2 regions of the Ferrimonas sp. YIN67 genome follow, and region 1 is predicted to be linked to the other one. Evidence: riboswitches for the same ligand, from Rfam matches in the RefSeq annotation. Region 1 holds a riboswitch; the other holds the start of a gene.
The links. A riboswitch is a leader RNA that binds a small molecule or an ion and turns the genes downstream of it on or off. The one in region 1 is predicted to bind lysine.

Region 1 (7,527 bases):
TGGGCCCCTTCAAACAGCTCCCCGCGAAAATCGGTACGCAGGCCATAACACAGCACAGGAATATCATGCCGATCGACGATCTGGGTCAGCTGACGCACCTGGAGCTTGGACATGAACTGGCTCTCATCCACCAGCACACAGTCCACCGGCCCTTTGGCCAGCTGGGCTTCCACCAGAGCGACAATGTTATCGCTGCCATTGAAGATCAGGGCATCAGACTCCAGGCCGATCCGCGAAGTCACCTTACCAACACCGTAGCGGTCATCCAGCGCCGCCGTCAGCACCAACGGGACCATGCCCCGCTCACGATAGTTGTAGGCCGACTGCAGCAAGGAAGTCGATTTGCCGGCATTCATGGCCGAGTAGTAGAAATAGAGCTGAGCCAAAGGTGGGTCCCCCGATAGTGAAGGTGCGATCCTATAAAAAACCGGCGGTGGAGACCACCGCCGGTTGGCATTAGCGTTAGCTGTTTGGCGTTTTCGCCATCACGCCTTGGCCAGGACTTGACGGGCACTCACGCCACGCAGCACCACGACGGCGGCGATCAGGGCCACGCTACTGACCACGAAGCCCACGGTCGCAGAGCCGGTGATCCCGATAGCCAGGTAACCCAGTGCAGCGATCAGGGCCACGGTCACCGCATAGGGCAGTTGAGTGGTCACGTGATCGATGTGGTGACAGCCAGCACCGGTACCGGAGAGTACAGTGGTATCGGAGATTGGCGAGCAGTGATCACCGAAGACCGCACCGGCCAACACTGCGGCCATCATCGGCAGCAACATGGCGATATCGGCGGCAATCGCCATGTCCGCAGCGATGGGCAGCATGATGGCAAAGGTGCCCCAGCTGGAGCCGGTGGAGAAGGCGCAGATCCCCGCCAGCAGGAAGATCAATACCGGCAGCAGCCACAGAGGCGTAGTGCTTCCCACCAGTGAGGCCAGGAAGGTCCCGGTTTCCAGATCACCGATCACGCCGGCAATGGTCCAGGCAAACACCAGAATGTAGACCGCTGGCAACATGGACTTGGTGCCGCTCAACAGCGCCTGACCCACGACCTTGGCTCGGATCCCCTGGCTCAGGGACATCATCAAAGCCACCACCAGGCTCACCAGGGAGGCCATAAACAGGGCAATGGTGGTTTCGGTCTCTTCCAGGGCGCGCATGACGGAGAAGGCTTCACCCTCATCCAGACCGGCAGCACCGGTGGACAGGATGAAGTAGATGGAAGCGATGATCAGCGCCAGGATCGGCAGCAGCAGACCCCAGACTGAGCCATTGTCGGCGATCGCCAGCTTCTCATCCACGCCCGGCGGGTTGCCCTTGCGGCTGTCCCACAGTTGGCCGTCTTCGCGGGCGCGCTTGGCGGCACCGGCCATTGGGCCAATACGGATATCGAAGGCGATCACACAGGCCAACATCACCAGGGCGAAGATGGCATAGAGGTTCATCGGGATCATCTGCAGGAAGCTGGTCAGGGCCCCCAGCTCCAGCCCGCGAGCCGCGAAGATGGTACCGATCAGGCCGACAATGTAGGCCCCCCAGGAGGAGAGCGGTGCCATGACACAGACAGGGGCTGCGGTGGAGTCCACCCCGTAGGACAGCTCTTCGCGGGAGATATTGTGATCATCCGCCACCGGCTTGGCCACAGAGCCCACGGTCAGGGTGTTGAAATAGTCATCAATAAAGATCACAAAACCCAACGCCATGGTCATCAGCCGCGCCTGCTTGCGGGTGCGGATCCGGGTACGAGCCCAGGTCGCAAAGGCCTTGGCGGCGCCGGAGGTATTGATCAGGGCAATGGTCATGCCCAATACCACCAGGAAACCCAGCAGCGGCACGTTCCAATCGTCGATGGCGCCGTCGGACCAGAACTGGCCAATGGCACGGGAAAACAGATCCGTCACGCTATCCAGGGGAGAAAAGCCGTTGGCCATCAGGACACCGACCAGGATCCCTAGACCCAGGGAGAGCAGAACACGGCGGGTCATGACCGCCAGCACAATCGCCACTAGCGGCGGCAGCAGGGAAAATACCGAATTGGCAAAATCGAAAGAAACCATCTTTTATCTAATCGTCGTTATTTAAGATGGAGGCAACTGACACGGCACGAGCCGCGGGGGGAAATCATGGATGATGATCCACCGTCCTTTCAGTAGCGCTCCATAGATAATCTGGACCTGTCATCCTTAACAGAGATCACTATGGCAGTGTTGCACCTGTTCGATACAACCCCAGCAGCCGGGAGCGACCCCCCTAACCACTTCGGCACTAACTCCTTTGGCCCAGCGTTATCGGTTCTCCACCTCGACTGGGTTACTGATAGGCAGTGCGCCTCTACCTGACTTAGGCAGTGATTAATCCTATGGGGACTAATCAACGGCGACATTCTAACCATATTTAAAGGGGGATTAGCCAGAAGGTACCGCCATTTTGGGATCCTTGTCTCGTTATTTTTCCAGTTCAGCCAGTAGGGCAGGCAACACCTGGTTGAGATCCCCCTGCAGGGCATAGTCCGCCTGTTGCATCAAGGGCGCCTGCTCATCAAGATCGATGGCCACTATGACGCCCGCCTCCTTGATCCCCGCCAGGTGTTGCGTCGCCCCCGAGATCCCGATGGCAATATAGAGATCCGGAGCGATGATCTTGCCGGTCTGACCGATTTGGTACTCATTATCAATCAAACCCAGATCCACCAAGGCCCGGGAGCCACCAATCGCGGCCCCCAATCGGTCGGCGAGCCGTTCAACCAGAGCAAACTGCTCCGCATTCTCGATGCCTCGCCCTGCACCAATCACTACCCTGGCCTGCTCCAAGGCCGGTCGTTCACTGTCGATCGTCTGGCAGGACAAGAGTCGTGCCAAGGAGGGGGCCAGGGCCAACGTCACCGGCAAGATCGCCACAGGAGGTGCTGCATTCACCGGAGTAAACCCACCGGTGCGTACGCTGCAAAGGACAGGCGTAACCAGAGTCTGTACCGTCTCGAGCACAGCACCGGCATAGATCGGCCGAACAAACTGGTCGGCGGCTTTAATGGCGACCACCTCGGACACCATGGGGCCATCGAGCAGGGCCGCGATCCGGGGCAGGAGATCCTTGCCGGCGGAATTGGCCGCCATCAGGAGATGGCTGTACCCTTGCTGACGGACCCATTGACTCAATGGCTCGGCCAACGATTGAGCCAACGGCAGTCGTGTTTCATCGACCCAATGGACTCTCTCCACCCCCGCTAACCTGGCCAACTGGCTGGCCAGGGGGTCGCCACCAAACACCATCAGGTGGCAGGGGCCAGGCAACTTGGCCGCGGCGGATACCAGGCGAGATACCTCATCACAATCGGCCGCCACTGGGCCGGTTAAGATCAATGTGCTCATCACAATACCTTTGCACGATTTCGTAAATGGTCGACCAAGCTGGCCACGCTGTCCACCCGGCAGCCTAAACGCTCACCGCGACTGGCATGACGTGCCAGGCTGCGCCATTGAGGACGAACCTCGATAGCGAGCTGTTCCGGTGTCCAGCAGACAATCTGGGCTTTTCGCGCCTTAAGCAGCGCCGGCAACTTGGCAAACCTGGGCTCCGCCAGGCGCAGATCGCAACTGATCACCGCTGGCGTGCTCAGGGCCAGGGTGTGCCAGGCCCGCCCTTGCTCCACACGAACCCGCAGTTGTGAGTCCTCAATCGACAGCAGGCTGACGGCACTGGCCTGGGGCCAACCCAGCAGCCCGGCGAGCCTTTGAGCCACTTGGTGATGATCGCCATCCTCCGATTGCTTGCCCAGCAGCAGCAGGTCCGCTCCCTGCCGCGCTGCCCAGGCCGCCAGCAGCTTAGCCACCACTTCCGGGTGCCCGGCATCGGCTGAGATCCGAACGGCCTGGTCCGCCCCCATTGCCAATGCCGTGCGTAATACGGATTCCGCATCCTCATCCGCCACGGAGATCGCGACCACCTCGGTCACACACCCCAACTCCTGCAATTGAAGCGCCCGCTCCAATGCCACGGCACTGAAAGGATCCATGACTATTTCACTATGAGTCAGCGTATCCTTGTCGATTTGTGCAAGCCCCCTCACCGGCTTTATCGCCACCACCACTTTCATTGCTTACACCTTATTTAATTTCCGTGCAGTTTGAGTTCAGCAAGATGAACTGACTGCCTTCCTTTCAATGCCAGCATTATTACATCAGAGTTATTACAGCGCAGCTTGCAGCTACGGTAGAACGAGTCCGATCACAGATTTGTGCTGGAACCAATGGCTCTAGCCAACACGCTCAACCGGGTACTGCCACATGTCACGATGGGAATAATCATCGGAAATAATTAAAGACGGGTTTGCATTTCAAAAAAAAAGATTTATTCTTTTACCAAACATTTAATACTTTCCTCGAAAGCATCATCATTTTAAGGATAACTCCAATGGCAGATTTTCTGGAAATCTTGACGCACGGTCGCCGCCTGAAGGCTCAATTGAAAGGCTTGACCCTGGACGAACTGCAAGAAGTCATCGGCAAAATGCAAGCCATTGCCGATGAGCGCGAAGATGAACTCAAAGCCGAACAAGAAGCCAATGCTGAGCGCCTGGCTAAAATTGAAGCGATCCGCCAGCAACTGGCTCAAGATGGGATCAGCCTGGACGAACTCGGCGCCTTAGCCGAAGCCGCTCCTCGCAAGAAGCGCGCACCACGCCCGGCCAAATATGAGATCACCGTAGACGGTGAACATATTACCTGGACCGGCCAAGGCCGCACTCCAAAGGCAATCAAGGAGCGCCTGGATGCCGGTGCTTCTCTGGAAGATTTCCTGATCAAGTAAATCATTCCACACTTAGATAAACGGCCGCCTCCTGCGGCCGTTTTTGTTACATATTGTCCATCAACATCTCTGATAAGAGCTTAACCAGTCCCCCACAGCCGACCTTCTTTTTGCTAACATGGCAACCTGAAACCCTTTATTACAACAGGATGTCGTAATGCGATGTTGGGGAAAATGGCTCACCCTGCTCCTGCTTGGCCTCGTACAGTTCAATCTCGTCATCGCCGTTCCGCTGCAATACGAATTGACGATCCGCGATAAAACACCTCGGCTCACCGCTTTTACCCATGCAAATCTGGTGATAGCACCCGGGGAGATCCTTCATAATGCCGCCTTGATTGTTAAAGGTGAGCGGATCCTGGCCATCGCCGACAATAATAAGATCCCTCCCGGGGCGACCGAGATCAATCTTCAGGATCATTGGATATATCCGGGCTTTATTGACAGCTATACCCAATACGGCATCCACAGCGAATTTGACTATCCCGATAGCAGTCAGCCGATATACCAATATCAACGCCCTGGGGCATTTCACCCCAATCCCGCCATTCACAGTGAACAAAACTGGTCTGAACATTTCCTGGCCGACCCTCAGCAAGCACAGGACTGGCTCGACAATGGCTTTACCTCGGTACATAGCGGCGGTCAGGATGGCCTGTTTCGAGGGCAGGGGTTTGTCACCTCACTTGCCCCCGTCGATCCCCAGCGTCTCATCTACCAAAATCTCAGTGGCCATTGGCTCTCCTTCGACAAGGGCAGTTCACCGGTCGAATACCCCAAGTCGCTGATGGGCAGCATCGCCCTCATACGCCAAACCTTGAACGATGCCCGCTGGCACCAGCAGCAAAGCCAGAAACCAGGCCATCGCCAACAGCCCGGCCTGACACCATTGGCGGACTTCGACGAGCAGCCTCTCTGGTTTGCCAGCCAGAGTCTGCTGGATCATCACAGGGCCCTGACCCTGTTTGACGAGTTTGGTGCCAAGCCCATCTTGCTGGGCACTGGCCTGGAGTTTGAGCGGCTCGCCCCCCTGCAAGCCCATCAAGCCCAGTTGATCCTGCCCCTCTACTTTGCAACCAAGCCTCAGCTAGACAACCCGGATGACGCACTGGACCTTACCCTGACTCAACTTCGTCATTGGGAACGCAGCCCAGGCAATGCCGCCGCCGTGGCCGAGGCCGGGCTGAGTTTTGCCCTGACCCAACACGGGATAGACGCCAAGGAGTTCTGGCCAAGGCTGCGCACCGCCATGCACCACGGCCTCAGCCCCGAGCAAGCGCTGGCCGCCCTGACGACCACGCCAGCAAGGATGCTGGGACTGGAGCAGGAACTGGGCCGTCTGGCGCCAGGCCTTCGCGCCGATCTGGTGATCAGCCGAGGTGATCTCTTCACCGATGGCACCCTCAAGGGCCTGGTACTGCAGGGTCGGTATCATCCATCGAATGATGCCAGACCCGATCCGCTCAGTGGTGAGTACGCCCTCACTCTGGAGGAGCATCAACCACTGCTGGTGCTGTTTGAAGAGGAGGGAGAGCTGGTAGGCGCCCTGGAGCAGGGCGAAGCGCGCCTGCCTCTGCAGCGTTTGACCACAGATGCCGACGGCCTGCAGTTTTTGGCCCAAATGGATGCTTTAGGTTACTCAGGGATCAGCCAGTTTCGACTGAGGCGACAGGGTGACGACCTGGTCGGTGAAGTTCACCTGCCCGACGGCAGGGTGCTGCCCCAACGTGCCCGCTACCAAGGTCAAACAGAGACGCCAGTGACCCAGACCGAGTCCACTCCCCGCCCTTATCGGTCTCGGCTCACCCGGCCCAATGTCGCTTTCGGCCTGATGGAGCAGCCCAAGGCGAAAACCCAGATGATCCGCAACGCCACAGTGTGGACATCAAGCGATGCCGGGATCCTGGAGAACACCGACGTACTGCTCCAAGAGGGACAGATCCAGGCGATAGGCACCGATCTTCCCCTCCCACTGGCGGCCGAGGAGATAGACGCCAGCGGCCTGCACCTGACAGCAGGGATCGTCGACGAGCACTCCCATATCGCCCTACAGGGGGGCGTTAACGAGGCCAGTGATAACATCACCTCAGAGGTGCGCCTCGGCGACGTGCTGGATCCCAATGATATCCATATCTACCGGGCCCTGACCGGTGGGGTAACCACGGTCCAGCTGCTGCACGGCAGTGCCAACCCCATCGGCGGCCAATCGCAGATCATTAAGCTGCGCTGGGGCGAAGATCCCGAAGGGCTCAAGTTCCGCGAGGCACCAGCCACCATCAAGTTTGCCCTGGGGGAAAACGTCAAACAATCCAACTGGGGAGACCATTTCACCGAGCGTTTTCCCCAGACCCGTATGGGCGTTGAAGCCCTCTATGGTGACGCCTTTCAGGCGGCACGGGAGTATCGTCAGGCACAGACGAATTACCAGCAACTGCGTCGCAGTCAAAAACGCACGACCCTGGCTCCTCGCCCCAACCTGCGGCTGGACGCGCTGGCCGAGATCCTCGAAGGAAAACGCCATATTCATGTCCACTCCTATGTGCAATCGGAGATCCTGGCCCTGCTCGATCTGGCCCAGGCACTGGATTTTAAGATTCAAACCTTCACCCATGTGCTAGAGGGCTACAAGGTCGCCCCCGAGTTGGCCCTGGCTGGCACGACGGCCTCCACCTTTGCCGACTGGTGGGCCTATAAGTTTGAGGTCTATGATGCCATCCC
Region 2 (7,527 bases), on a different contig from region 1:
GTGGGCCAGGGAACCCTGTTCGATGGTGCCGATCTGCTGCTGGGCGACTGGGCCAGCGTGCTGCGCATTCAGGTACTGAGCTTCGACAGCCCCTTCCTGCTGGCCCTGCTGCCACCGGGCGCCTTCATCGCCATGGGGCTGCTCATCGCCCTGAAAAATGCCCTCAACCCCAGAGTCGAGGCCCGTTTTTCCCCCAAGGCCGAGGCCGCCGACGCCAAGGTCGAGCGGGTCCGCGTTACCCAGTAAATTGAACCCATAGAAAGGGATGTCAGCACAGATGAATAACGAGAAACGACGCCAGATCCTGGAGCGTCTGCGGGACAACAACCCCCATCCGGAGACCGAACTGGAGTTCAGTACGCCCTACGAGCTGTTGGTGGCCGTAGCCCTGTCCGCCCAGGCCACCGACGTCTCGGTCAACAAGGCCACCCGCAAACTCTATCCGGTTGCCAATACCCCCCAGGCGATGCTGGATCTCGGCGTGGACGGCGTGAAGGAGCACATCAAGACCATCGGCCTCTACAACACCAAGGCGGAAAACGTCATCAAGGCCGCCAGGATCCTGGTGGAGCAACATGGTGGCGAAGTGCCCGAGGACAGGGAGGCCCTGGTGAAACTGCCCGGCGTCGGCCGCAAGACCGCCAACGTGGTGCTCAACTGTGCCTTCGGCTGGCCCACCATCGCCGTAGACACCCACATCTTCCGCGTCTCCAACCGCACCAAGTTCGCCATGGGCAAGAACGTCGATCAGGTCGAGGAGAAGCTGCTCAAGGTGGTGCCCGCCGAATTCAAGGTGGACGTCCACCACTGGCTGATCCTGCACGGCCGCTACACCTGCCTGGCGCGCAAACCCCGCTGCGGCTCCTGCCTGATTGAGGATCTGTGCGAGTTTAAAGAGAAGATCTATCCCGAAGATTAAGATCTTACCCTTGAGATTGGGGCGGTCGTTGATCCGCCCCGATCATCCGGAGGCCGAGGATCCTTGTGCCTGCAGGCAAGCGCCGATCCGCTAACTTAGCCGTCGCACCGACGGCGGCGAAGGAATACCTCGAGGGGAGTCCCCCCCTTTGACACAGGAAACCGCCTAGAGGGCTATGCCCTCGGCGATAAAACGCTTAACCAGGGCCTGGTCTCTTTCAATCGTGGTCACCGATTGGACATGGGCTTCAGCAAAATCAAAATCCACCTGCCCCCCTTCCCACTCGCCCGCCTTCTTAAACTCTGAGGAGTAATAGAGATAGGGGCTCTTCAGCTCAGCCCAGTACCTTACGACAAAGGCACTGCCAATCCCGGTGTGATAACGAACCGTCACCTCCCCCCATGTCGCGATCTCCTTGGCAATGGCTTCAAACCATCCATCTGTGGTTGATTTAGCCACCCCGTTGGGCGTCACCGTACCGACGAAGCTGTCTACCGAGAAGATGGGATACCCCCTCTCACTGAAACGTAAACATACCCCTTTCTTGCCCTTGTAAACAAACTGGTTGGCGGAGGCCACATGGCTAACTTTGGAGACCGCATTGGGATCGGGAAAATCGCTATGGGACTGGTGTGCATTGAACGAGGTCCTGGCCAGGCGCGGCAAGCATCGAAGGATCTCACCTTGCAAGTTGAAGTAACCCAATTCAACGATCTCATACGACGGGGCGATATGGATCTGCTCGATGGGGACCGGTCCTTGGGGCAGGACACCCTTGCTGGCACACCCCATCAAGAGTAGAGCAGTGGATAAAGCCACCATCTGGCGCATATTCTGACTTCCTTATCTGAATTGGCAAAAGCTTAAGTAAACACATTGGCAAGCAAACACGTTGCCGACTACGACACAGTAAATCAACACTCTTCATCTAATATCTGTTTGCTTATCGCCATTATTATCCTCCCGGTTCAGCCTGACCCATAGGTTTCAGAGGCAGTGCTGGTGACCGCTGAGCCTTTCACATCTTCAGCTCCCGGCCCCCTCCTGCCAATGACTGTAGAGTCCCCTTTCCCAGGTGTTTGTATCGCAAAGATCTCAAACCTTTACTGTCCATCCCAAGAGTTCTTTGAGCATTTATATCAACGACTTGCCTAACATAGCATGGTAAGGTAGCGTATCGCTGCCCTGCCCATCGAGATCGGTAACGGGTCGCCAGGATGGCGTTTTAAACCCAATAAGGGACTCCTGACAAAAGGACCAATTGATCTTTTGCCTGGATCTCGCCTTTCACAGTTTATTAGGATGATAAATGAAGACACTTATTCAGGGAGCCGTTGTTATACCGGCATTAGTTTTCGCATTACAGGTTCCGGCCAGTGAAGCCAATACGGTTTCACAGGAAAGAAACTGGAGCATCGGATTAGGGGCGTATGCGTTCTCATTGGCCAATGACGACAACTCCGCCGCCGATTACGATTTCTCCGGATATAACCTGAATGCGGGTTACGCCTTTAACAACCATTTTCAGCTCAGAGGCACCTACTTTTCATTGGAAAATGACGATTTGAGTGCGCTGGAGAGCAAAGGCTATGACTTGATGGCCTATGGCGGCACCGGCTTGGCCCGAAAGGGGTTTAGGGCCTACGGCGGCGGCGGTTTCTTCTCCGATAAATGGACCCTTTCCGGAGTCAATGAGACGGTATCCGGCATTCAGTTCGGCGGCGGACTGGGCTACAACTGGGGCCCGGCAGCATTGGACTTCGCCCTGACATTGCGCCAGGCCAGTGAATATGAGGACTTCCTATGGGAGTCCGGCACCTACTTTGCCATGTCCGGCAACCTGACGATCTCATACCAGTTCTAGGCCACAGAGCGCCAACCCAGACATACCCTTGGAATGTGCTAATAACTTGGCCCCAGTATGGGGGCCAGTTTTATCCTGTTATCGAAAAGAGAAACTGCCTGCGAGGTTCAGGCCCCCTCTCTATCCTCCAGACAAAAATCCCTGCATGCCGATCAGGCCTCTATTCAAGGCCCCCCTTGCCCCATAGGGCCAGATGAAAGGGGAAGCACCGGGCCGACATCAGGCCCTGGGCAACCGCGGGATCCGCCGCCATGATCCCTTGGGCCGAGGCATCATCGTCGGCGCAAAGCACAACTATGCCAAAAACCTCCTCGGGGGCAGAGTCGGTGCGCCCTGCCATCAGCACCTGGCCTGACTCGGTCAATCCCTTGAGATAGTCAAAATGTGCGTTCAGGATCGCCGCCTCCCGGACGGTGGGCCCATCGACCAGCAGCTCAGGGCGCTCCAAACATAAACGATAAAGATAATGTGCCACCCTATCCTCCCAACCTTGTTAGTCCAGCAGTGCTGCATGCCTGACGGCGATTGATCTAACACTGCTCTCTTTGTTTGTCGCTAACATTCCGGACCCGTTCGCCCCATCCATAAACCCAATACATCATCCCATTCCTGGTCCCCACTGACGCGGGTCAACCTACCCTTGCTGATCTAGCTCAGAATCACCCTTTGTGACACAGTTCTCAAGCATCCCAGAGCCACTTTTGCTGTGTCAAAAACTCACCCGCCTGACTCACAGTCACCACCGACAGGGTGATTGACATCACCTCCTCCTGCATGTTTGAATGCTTGCGTCCCTTATTTGTAGCCGTCCAGATGGATGGTTGCCCGGGGCCAGAAGAGGAGCGTTGACCAGGCAGTCTGTACGAGGTGACCCAACACCGAAGAGCACAGATCAGGGGGATCAACGCCGAGATAAATCGTCGCTTGGGCGCTGCGATTTGTCGGTTGTGGAGGCTGAATCCTCGCAATTGTCACCCTTAGGTGGAGAGCTTCTGGTCTTTGCGATACCCCACACGCGCCGCAGTCCCACTGCCGCTGTAAGCCGCAAACACCAAGCTCTCCGAACTTAATCAGGATTTGTAAGTTCGAGAGAGACGTATGACCGTTCAACAAGCGCCATCCCAAGTATCAACCCCCCATCGCGTCGCGCCCCTGTCCGTCGCCAAATTTGGTGGCACCAGCGTTGCCGATTTCGCCGCGATGCAGCGTTGTGCCGAGCTGGTGGCCAGCCGCCCTCAGGTTCGCGTCGTAGTGGTCAGCGCCAGTGCCGGCGTCACCAACGCCCTGGTCATCCTTGGACAACAGCCCGCTTCCCCGATCCGGGCAGAGCAGCTTGAGATCATCCACCGTATTCAGCACGCCATCTGTGAGCCCCTGGCCGAGCCGGAGATCACCCGCCAGATCGACACCTGGCTGGATGAGCTGGCCACCCTGGCCACCGTGGGCCCCAGCAGTCAGAATCTCGCAGGCTGGCGAGATGAGATCCTGGCCTTTGGCGAGCGCTTCTCCTCCCTGCTGTTTAGCCGAGTGCTCGACCGCCAGCTCAGTGAAGCCAGCAGCCGCAGCTTCGATGTGCGCAAGGTGATGCGTACCGATAGCCAGCACGGTAAGGCTATGCCCCAGCAGGACGCGATCCGCACCCTGTGTCAGGCCGAACTGGCGCCGCTTCTGGGCGAGCAGGTGATCGTCACCCAAGGTTTTGTCGGCGCAGACACCAACGGCCACACCACCACCCTGGGCCGAGGCGGCTCCGACTTCAGTGCCGCCCTGCTGGCCGCCGGTCTGGGCGCCGATGAGGTGGAGATCTGGACCGATGTGCCCGGGATCTTCACCACGGATCCGCGCCTGTGCAGCGCCGCCCGGGCCATCGAGGAGATCAGTTTCAGCGAGGCCGCCGAACTGGCCACCTTCGGCGCCAAGGTGCTGCATCCGGCGACCCTGATCCCAGCAGTGGCCAACGACATCGCGGTGTTTGTCGGCTCCAGCCGTGAGCCCAAGCTCGGTGGGACCCGGATCCGGCCCACCACAGAGTCTCGCCCCATGGTGCGTGCCGTCGCCCTGCGTCGCCAGCAAACCCTGGTCACCGTCCACAGCATGAACATGCTGCACGCCACCGGCTTCCTGGCCGAGGTCTTCGCTATCCTGGCCCGCCATGAGATCAGCGTCGATCTGGTGACCACCTCAGAGGTCAGCATCGCCCTGACCCTGGATGAAGCGGGCAGCGCCGCCAACGGCCATGCCCTGCTGACCGATGCCGTCCTCGCCGAGCTTGGCCAGCTGGCCCGTGTCGAGGTAGAGCGCAACCTGGCGTTAGTCGCGGTGATCGGCAATGACGTCCACAGCCGCCCGGCGGTCAGTGAACACACCTTCACCACGGTGGCGCCGGACAACGTACGGATGATCTGCCAGGGCGCCAGCCCTCATAACCTCTGTTTCCTGGTGGACGAGGCCGTCGCCAATCAGGTGGTACAAAGGGTGCACGATCGCTTTATCGACGCGACCCTCTGAACTGTCCACCGACCCAATAAAACAAGCTCACGCTCATTAAGAGCATAAAAATTAGAAAGATAGGAACTACATCATGTCTCAGAACCAAACCCTCCCTGCTTGGGAACAGCTGCTGCAACAACTGGAAGCGGGCACAGTGCGGGCCGCCTACCAGGATGAGCAGGGCAATTGGCACGCCAACACCGATGTGAAGAAGGGGATCCTCTCCGTCTTCCCGGCTGGCGAGATGGTGAGCTTCCACCCGGACTTTCCCGGCGCCGTCGACAAGCACAACCTGGCCCCGCGCACCTTTACGCCGGAGGATGGCGTACGCCAGGTCCCGGGGGGCTCAGCCGTGCGCCGTGGTGCATACGTCGCCAAGGGCGTGGTGATCATGCCACCGGCCTACATTAACATCGGTGCCTTCGTCGATGCCGGTACCATGGTGGACTCCCACGCCCTGGTCGGCTCCTGTGCTCAGATCGGCAAGAACGTCCACCTCTCTGCCGCCGTGCAGATCGGCGGTGTCCTCGAGCCTGTTGGGATGGCTCCGGTGATCGTGGAAGACGACGCCTTTATCGGTGCTGGTTGTGTCCTGGTGGAGGGAGTGATCGTGAAAAAAGGTGCCGTGCTGGCCCCGGGCGTCTTCCTTTCCGCCTCCGTTCCTGTCTATGACATGGTTAACGAGCGTCAACTGGAGAAAGGCGAGCCGATCCCGGAAAATGCCGTAGTGGTTCCTGGAAGCCGTCCGGCCAGCAGCGAGTGGGGGCAAAAGATGGGCCTGACCGTCCAGTGTCCGGTGATCATCAAGTACCGTGACGCCAGCTCCGACGCCTCCCTCGTGCTGGAAGAGGCGCTGCGCTAAATGAGCGGGATCCAACACGGACACAGCTTAGTGCTGCAACAGGCTGCCGGATCCATCGGCAGTTCCTTCTACGCCTACGATCTCGACGGCCTGTCCAGCCACCTGGCCGAGCTGCAAAGGGGGATCCAGCCGGGCACTACCAAACTCTGGTACGCGGTTAAGGCTAATCCCCTCTCCAGCGTGATCCAGGCACTGGATGCTCAGGGCTTTGGCTTTGATGTGGCCAGTCCCGGCGAACTTAACCAGGTGCTGGCCCAGGGCGTCTGTCCGTCGCGGATCCTCAATACCGGACCGGTGAAAACCCCGGCCATGCTGGAGGAGTTCATCACCAAGGGCGTACGGATCTTCGTCCTGGAAAGCCACCAGCAGGCACAGGATCTGGCCGAGATCTGTCAAAGCCGTGGCGTTCGCGTCGATGTACTCTTTCGCGTGCAACTGCCCTGGCCCAAGAGCGATGATGGCAGCATCAACGTCCTCGGCGGCAGTGATGCGACCCCTTTCGGTCTGACGCCAGAGCAGTGGATGCCCAGCGAGCTGAGATTGGCCGACGAACTGAACCTGATCGGGGTCCACTGCTTCCAGTGGGGCAATATCCTCGATGCCCAGGAGCTGATCGCCAACTGGCAAAGCGCCATGCCACGCCTGGCTACGTTGCTGGACGCCTGGCAGGTGGCCGAGCCCATCGTCGATCTCGGCGGTGGCCTGGGCATTCCCTACATCAACCAGAGCCAACAGCTGGACTGGCAAACCGTCTGTGCCGCCCTCGGCCAGCTAAAGAGCCAGTACAACCTGGGGCAGTGCTGGATGGAGCTGGGGCGCTACGCCGTAGGCCCCTACGGCTACTACCTCAGCCCGGTGGCCGACATCAAGGTGAACCAGGGGGTCCGCTTTGCGGTGATCGAAGGGGGCAGTCAACACGCCCTGCGTCCGGCCCTGACCGGCCAGGCCTTCCCGGTTCAATCCCTCAACGGAGGAGAGGCCGATCTCCAGCCATTCCAGATCCGCGGCGCCCTGTGCACCGGCCTGGATAACCTGGGGGATGTGCAATTGCCCGGCACCCTTGAGCGGGGGGACTGGCTCTGTTTCAGCCAGGCGGGGGCCTACGGTTTCACCGAGAGCATGCCCTACTTCCTGTGCCATACCCTGCCCGCCGAGATCACCCTCAGCGAGGGTCGCTTCGAAGTGGTGCGCCCGGCCCGGACCGCCAGCCACTATCTGGCTTAATGACAAGCGCTTAGCTAATAGCCACAAGCCGTTAGCTAAGCGCTGAATTTCAAACAGACAATCAGCATGATCAGTAAAACCCACATCCAAGTCGCCGAGCACCCCACAGGCGTCGGGCTCACCATTCCGGTGATCACCGTCGATGCGGGCCAGCCCGGCCCCAGCGTC

Region 2: another riboswitch for lysine. It lies ahead of lysC (lysine-sensitive aspartokinase 3); the one in region 1 lies ahead of AC2D8U_RS08610 (Na+/H+ antiporter NhaC family protein).

Annotation. Positions count from the first base shown of each region.
Region 1 covers NZ_JBXVVJ010000003.1:310,092-317,618, forward strand. The annotation lists gene AC2D8U_RS08605 (thymidine kinase) at 1-386, opposite strand, end outside; gene AC2D8U_RS08610 (Na+/H+ antiporter NhaC family protein) at 486-2,060, opposite strand; lysine riboswitch at 2,146-2,345, opposite strand; gene AC2D8U_RS08615 (electron transfer flavoprotein subunit alpha/FixB family protein) at 2,448-3,371, opposite strand; gene AC2D8U_RS08620 (electron transfer flavoprotein subunit beta/FixA family protein) at 3,371-4,096, opposite strand; gene AC2D8U_RS08625 (H-NS histone family protein) at 4,414-4,809, shown strand; gene AC2D8U_RS08630 (amidohydrolase family protein) at 4,967-7,527, shown strand, end outside.
Region 2 covers NZ_JBXVVJ010000008.1:211,452-218,978, reverse strand. The annotation lists gene AC2D8U_RS16825 (electron transport complex subunit E) at 1-246, shown strand, start outside; gene nth (endonuclease III) at 278-919, shown strand; gene AC2D8U_RS16815 (hypothetical protein) at 1,085-1,750, opposite strand; gene AC2D8U_RS16810 (hypothetical protein) at 2,229-2,783, shown strand; gene AC2D8U_RS16805 (YciI family protein) at 2,944-3,258, opposite strand; lysine riboswitch at 3,611-3,783, shown strand; gene lysC (lysine-sensitive aspartokinase 3) at 3,882-5,291, shown strand; gene AC2D8U_RS16795 (2,3,4,5-tetrahydropyridine-2,6-dicarboxylate N-succinyltransferase) at 5,365-6,135, shown strand; gene AC2D8U_RS16790 (PLP-dependent decarboxylase) at 6,136-7,359, shown strand; gene AC2D8U_RS16785 (succinylglutamate desuccinylase/aspartoacylase family protein) at 7,426-7,527, shown strand, end outside.